Regions from separate parts of the Paenibacillus sp. WG02 genome, predicted to be linked through region 2. Evidence: riboswitches for the same ligand, from Rfam matches in the RefSeq annotation. Region 2 holds a riboswitch; the other holds the start of a gene.
The links. A riboswitch is a leader RNA that binds a small molecule or an ion and turns the genes downstream of it on or off. The one in region 2 is predicted to bind cyclic di-GMP.
Positions count from the first base shown of each region.

Region 1 (3,424 bases), 2.2 Mb from region 2:
TAAAGTGAAGAATAGATTAGGGATTAACTTTTATTTCCTTTAATTTGGTAAGAGAGGAAGTGTTATTTTGGACAAACAACCTGTACTCATACTTTCAAAAACAAGTACTGAAAAAATTCTGGATGGATTCTCCGTCCTAGTCATTTTGAGTATTTTTGCTTATTTAGCCTATGTCTGGACCCTGATACCAGAACGCATACCGATACATATTAATGGTCAAGGGAAAGAAGATGGTTGGGGAAACAAATATAGTCTTATTCTGCTGCCAGTGATGACTTTGATCCTATATATAGGTTTAACAGTCTTAAGCAAATACCCCCATACGTTTAATTATCCTTACAAAATTACCGATGAAAATGCCAACCGGCAATATGTAAATGCACGCTTATTTATGCACTGTCTAAAGATGCTGATCGTTGTGATGTTCGGGTTTGTCGAATGGACTCTTATTCAAATTGCATGGGGAAAAAGTTTTGCTTTAAATATGTGGGTATTTAGCATTGTACTGCTTTTCATTCTGGGTACGATTATTTACTTCGTCATTCGATCCATAAAACTCAAGTAAATCTTATTCAATGAATACCTCATATTTGATAAAAGGAAGAGGATGCTGAAATGACAGTTTACATTGGTTTTCTGCGTGGTATTAACGTAGGAGGAAAGAACAAGATCAAGATGGCGGATTTGAAAAAGACACTGGAAGGGGCGGGACTTGCTAAGGTGCAAACGTATTTGCAGAGCGGCAATGTCTTGTTCATGTCGGAGGAGGCGGTAGAACCGCTGCGCCAGCGTATCGAGCAGGAGATCAGCAAAGCCGTAGGCGTCTCACCTTCGGTCATTTTGCGTACGATAGAGGAGCTGGCGCAGATTCTTGCGACTTGTCCATTTGAAGCGGATGCTTTATTAGAAGGCGAAACGATCCAAATCTCTGTGCTATCGGAAGATCCTCCGCAGCAAACCTCTGACATCTTGTCCAAAGGAATCAGTGATGTGGATGAATTCCAGATCAAAGGGCGTGAGATTTATTTTCTATTTCGTCAAAGTGTTCTGGATTCTAAACTTGCGAGCAATATCCAGAAGCTTGGGGATACGGCGACAACACGCAATTGGAATACGATGAATAAACTGGCTGAGTTGGCAGCGGCGATGCAGAATTAGATGCAGGAACTTCTAAGCTTTACCGCGTAATTTACGGAAAAATTGGGTCAGCATCGTTGAACACTCTTCTTGCAAGACGCCGCTAACGACATCGACACGATGATTGAACCGGTCCTCCTGCAGTAAATTCATGAGCGTTCCGGCACAGCCAGCCTTCGGATCAATGGTGCCGTAGATGACCTGCGGAATCCGCGATTGCACAATCGCGCCCGCACACATCGGACAAGGCTCTAGGGTAACATAGAGCTGGCAATCCAAAAGACGCCAGGCCCCAAGATGTTCGCTCGCTTGTTTGATGGCGATCATTTCGGCATGAGCGAGAGGATCTAGGGTTGTTTCACGTAAATTGTAGCCGCGGCCAATGATTTGACCTTGATGGACAATAACCGCTCCAATCGGTACTTCTCGGATGGCTTCAGCTTTGAGAGCCTCGAGAATGGCTTCTTTCATCCATGGGATATGTTCATCCACAGGGGGACACCTCGCTAGTATATTTTTATCCACATGTGCATAACAATCGAACATTCATTCCGTTGTTAACAACCTGTGGATAGCTTTGTGGATAACTTAAAAAGCTGTGGATACTTAATCTTTCTACATTACATACAACAAAAAGAACAGTGATGCAAGGAATTTTGTTGATAATAGCATCTGGGCTAGGTATAATGATAGATATTAGTAGGTCTTTTAGACCATATTGAACGTGATAGGTAGAAATAAGATAGCAAGGTTCGAAAATGGCAAACTTGTTGAAAAGCAAGGACGCAAAGCTGAGGGTCTACGGTTCCATTGGAACTATGGCAGCCTGGTTACCGAAAATCGATGCTTTTTTGATTAAGGTAATAGGCTGCTCCTACATACGGGGCAGTCTATTTTTATATAGGGAACAACTTGGGTAAAGGGAGAGGTGTTAATTATAATGGCCAAAGGATATAACGTCATGAAATATTACGGAAGCAAGGAGGGATATGACGCTGATGTGCTGATCGATAGTAAGGCTGTGTTGGGAAAGGACGATTTCGTAGCCACGGGCGTGCTAACCTATGCACTAGGAGACATTATAGAGGTAGAATTACCGGAATACGATGTCTTTCAACTTGGTGATAAAGCGAAAATGACGGTTTATACCAAATCCGGCTTGTTTGTGATGAATACAACCGTTGTTGCCAAAGAATTCGGCTCGGTCATAGTCATTAATCCACCTGAAAATCGGAAGAAGTTCGCAGAAAAACGGGAATTCCCACGTGTGGATGTGGAACATACAGGTCTCTTATTCGGGCTTAAGGATATGAATAAAAGGAATAAACATCAATTTGAGAACCCGCTTGGTATCTCAATCAAAAATATATCCATCAACGGCTTAGGTTTTACCATAAATGATAATGCTATGATTGATAAAATTGTTCAAAAGCATTCGCAGCTTGAAGTCGAGTTGGATTTGGGCTTTACGATGCCTTGTTCGATGGAAATTGTAAGAAAAGAAAAGGTTGAAAATGGTTTCTATTATGGGGCTAGCTATATCGACATTCCGCAGGAAAAAACCAATGCTTTAAGGGGTTTTATCCTTACCAATCAGATCGAAACTTACTTCATACAGAAGCGGGAAGCGCAATTTAAAAAAGCAACGGAAAAAAAGTCTGCGGCGAATCAATAGCCTTCAGGCTTTTTTTTGAGGTCCAAGTGCTATATAATAAGAAGGATGATTTTCGAAAATTAAGGAGTTGTAACTACAATGGCTTTGAAAGCAGGTATCGTCGGTCTACCGAACGTAGGAAAATCGACATTGTTTAATGCAATTACACAGGCGGGGGCAGAATCTGCGAATTATCCGTTTTGTACGATCGATCCGAATGTTGGGGTAGTTGAAGTACCAGACGAGAGATTGCAGAAGCTGGTAGAGATTGTTGTGCCTAAGAGCATTGTCCCGACAGCCTTTGAATTCGTAGATATTGCGGGTTTGGTAAAGGGCGCGAGCAAAGGCGAAGGGCTTGGAAATAAATTTTTGGCACACATTCGTGAAGTGGATGCCATTGTGCATGTTGTTCGTTGTTTTGAAGATGATAATATTACCCACGTTTCCGGTAAAGTGGATCCGATCGGCGATATCGAAACGATTAATCTTGAATTAATTTTGGCCGATATTGAGTCGGTTGAGAAGAAGATCGAGCGTTCGCGCAAAAACCTCAAAGGCGGCGACAAAAAGGTTGTTGCTGAAGTGGAGTGTTTAGAGCGTATTAAAGAAGCGCTTTATGCAGATAAACCGGCA
Region 1 is NZ_AP036016.1:30,810-34,233, forward strand. Features, by position in the region: gene ACBP55_RS00150 (DUF1648 domain-containing protein) at 68-565, shown strand; gene ACBP55_RS00155 (DUF1697 domain-containing protein) at 616-1,158, shown strand; gene tadA (tRNA adenosine(34) deaminase TadA) at 1,171-1,608, opposite strand; cyclic di-GMP riboswitch class I at 1,888-1,975, shown strand; gene ACBP55_RS00165 (PilZ domain-containing protein) at 2,078-2,812, shown strand; gene ychF (redox-regulated ATPase YchF) at 2,891-3,424, shown strand, end outside.
Region 1: linked by a shared signal. The riboswitch ahead of ACBP55_RS00165 (PilZ domain-containing protein) and the one ahead of ACBP55_RS28475 (hypothetical protein) in region 2 are both predicted to bind cyclic di-GMP.

Region 2 (3,424 bases):
GAAATAGAGGCTCCTCGTTCCCCGCGATCTTCAGAACAGGCTGATCGCCTTGCCGGTCATATTGCTTCTTTTGGCGGCAGAAGGAGGCTGAGGCTTGCCACCTTTCAGTAGTTGATCCCCGCCAGTTTCCACAAATGGTGATATCTCTTACGCCGGCCCCCACCATCTTACCCAAGAAGACATTCTAGCCTCCCGCAGTCTGTAACTTGATGCAAAAAGTGCAGGTATTTCTGCTAAAACTACCCCTTCGCTAGGCAGAAGCTGCAAAAACTACATCAAAATTAACCGATTCAGGCTCAAAAGCCAGATTCAGTCTGAATTTGATGTACAAAATGCATGATTACTCGCCCAAAGTGTCACTTTTAACAAATTTTGATGTACTTTTTGCATCAATGCTTGTCGCGAATCAACCCCAACCCCAACCATCCTGCCACGAACCCGAACGCCCAATCTCCACAGTTTCGAAAATTAGAATAAATTGGAGACACATATCGTCATTTTTCGTGTATAATTGAAATTCGGTGTCGATTTCTTTGACCTACGGTAAATTAAGCAGCGATAGGAGTCCTTTCAAATGAATCGGTTACGTGGTTTTCTAAGTTCTTATCATCCCATTGTACATACGTTAATTCTTGGAACCGTAATGGCTAGGGCTGCGTCCTCCATGAGCTTGCCTTTTCTCGCGATTTATTTATCTAGGCATACGTCGATGAGTGCGGTGATGATCGGAATTGTCATCGGTATGGGTTCCTTGGCTGGGACCGTAGGCGGTTTTATCGGGGGCACCTTGTCGGACCGATTCGGAAGGCGCATTATCATGCTGGCTGCTCTTTTTGGCTGGGCGTTCGTGTTCTTAGGCTTTGGCGTGGTTAAATTACCCATCCTGTTTATGCTGCTCAATATGCTGAACGGCTTGTGCCGCTCCTTTTATGAGCCCGTTTCACAGGCGTTGATGGCAGACCTTACAGAACCTGCGAAAAGACTTAAAGTATTTTCGATGCGGTATATGGCTATCAATGTTGGTGTTGCTGTGGGACCACTTTTGGGTGCTTTTTTCGCTACGATGAATGGTGCGCTGCCTTTTCTCATTACTGGAACCATTTATTTTATTTATGCGGTCACACTTTACGCACTGCTCATCGCTTTTGGCATCAAGAAAATCGAGGGTGAGAAGAAATCTTCGGTTACCTTTGGTTCTGCTTTGCGAGTGATTCGAAGTGATATGACTTTTCGCTTGTACATCCTTGGCGGTATTATTGGAGCAATCGGTTACTCCCAGGTGATGGTGACACTTTCGCAATATTTGGAGCGCAACTTTGTAGATGGTGTGAAAATGTTTGCGATCTTAATGAGTGTGAATGCCATAGTGGTTATTGCCATGCAGATTCCACTTACTCGTTGGGCCGAAAAGTACACGCCACTTACTGCCATTATTGTTGGCAACCTAATGTTTGCGTTAGGGGATGTTGGCTTTGCCTTTTCCCACTCGTTGGTATGGCTTATTATTTCGATGGGTATTTTCACCCTTGGCGAGATTCTAAATTACCCCGCTGCTAATATGTTGATTGACAAATTAGCTCCCGAGCATATGCGTGGCACATATTTTGGCGCTCAAACATTAACAAACATAGGCCACTTTATTGGACCTTGGGTAGGTGGGTTCTTGCTCGTTTCTTTTGGTGGAAATACGTTGTATGTTCTTATGGCCGTTCTTACGATTGCGGGATCCATTTTCTACTGGAAAGGCAATATTCGTCAAATATCAGTGAATAATACGTCGAAAAAAGAAAATTTTTGAAAAATATTGCAAAATTAGTTCTTAGGAACTATTCGATTTCAAAACGAGTTCCCGTATCCTTGAGAGTGTAGATATTTATTGCTCGTAGCTCTTCAGGCATTTAGTCAGACATCTCGACAAAGGCAAAGCTGGCGAAAGCCAGTGACGCAAAGCTAAAGGGGCTTCCTTGTCCTGCAAACCGGACTCGCAGCCAGCCAGCCGCCGAACGATTGGGTATCAACATCAGAACCCCTCCGATCGGTTCACTATGGTGGGGTTTTTCTCTGTCATAACAAATTTACGTAAAAATAAAAGGAGGATCCAGCAGCATGCAATCTGAAGGAATACTACAAGAAGAACAAAAAGTGACTTCGCTATGTGGTAATCATGTTGCCCGTTTGGTGCCTTCCACGGATGGACCAAAACTCATGATTAATCGGGAAGAATACGCGTTAAATGAAGCTTGTTGGGATGTAGAAATGTTTCACGGGAGAAACAATAGCATCTTGATTTTCTACTGGAAGGGCGAAGTTAAGCTATCTGTAAAAATGCCGCCGATGCCGCAAATTGAAGCATTTTTGACAAGGCTTTATCAATGTTTATCATCCAAGTTAAGAACAGTACAGCCTATCTAGGTGTACTGTTTTTTTTGTTTCTAGCTGTAAGGAAAATGTAAAGACAAAATCATTGTCACAAATTGACAAGTGCTGATATAATGGAATTCATAGATTTAAGTAGTGCTTAGGAACTATTATTAGGGGGATACATAGCATGAGATTAATCACACGTTCGGATTTTGACGGTTTAGTATGTGCGATGCTTTTCAAAAAGTTAAACATGGTGGATGAAATGAAATTCGTCCATCCCAAAGATATGCAGGACGGTTTGATTGAGGTTTCGGAAAACGATATTTTGGCCAATGTCCCTTATGTAGCGGGCTGTGGCTTGTGGTTCGATCATCATTCCAGTGAACTTGAACGGATGGGTGAGAAGGTTGAATTCAAAGGGGAGACCCGAATCGCGCCAAGTGCGGCACGTGTTGTTTATGATTACTATGGAGGATGGGAGACGTTCGGCGATATCGATGATATTATGCGCGGGGTGGATAAAGCGGATTCGGCACAATTCAGTAAAGAAGATATTTTGAATCCGAGCGGATGGGACCTATTATCTTTTATCATGGATGCTAGAACGGGCTTAGGGCGCTATCGCGATTATCGGATCAGTAATTATCAATTGATGGAAGAGCTTGTGGAGCACTGTGCAACGATGTCCGTTCATGAGATCATGGAATTGCCGGATGTGAAAGAGCGTGTGGCGCGTTATTTTGAATTAGATGCCTTATATCGTGATATGCTTCAAACCTATACGCGGACGGAAGGCAATGTTATTATTACAGACCTTCGTGATGTGGAGACCATCTATCCAGGGAACCGGTTCATGGTGTATGCGCTGTATCCGGAGCAAAATATCTCAATTTGGGTCGTCGATGGCCGAAATAAACAAAACTGCGTCTTTGCTTGTGGTCACAGTATTGTGAATCGTACGTCGAAAACGAATATTGGTAACTTGATGCTCCAAAATGGCGGAGGCGGTCATCATGCAGCTGGTACTTGCCAAGTTGACTATGTGCAGGCTGAGGAAGTT
Region 2 is NZ_AP036016.1:6,283,831-6,287,254, reverse strand. Features, by position in the region: gene ACBP55_RS28485 (hypothetical protein) at 1-175, opposite strand, end outside; gene ACBP55_RS28480 (MDR family MFS transporter) at 575-1,798, shown strand; cyclic di-GMP riboswitch class I at 1,910-2,004, shown strand; gene ACBP55_RS28475 (hypothetical protein) at 2,107-2,412, shown strand; gene ACBP55_RS28470 (exopolyphosphatase) at 2,549-3,424, shown strand, end outside.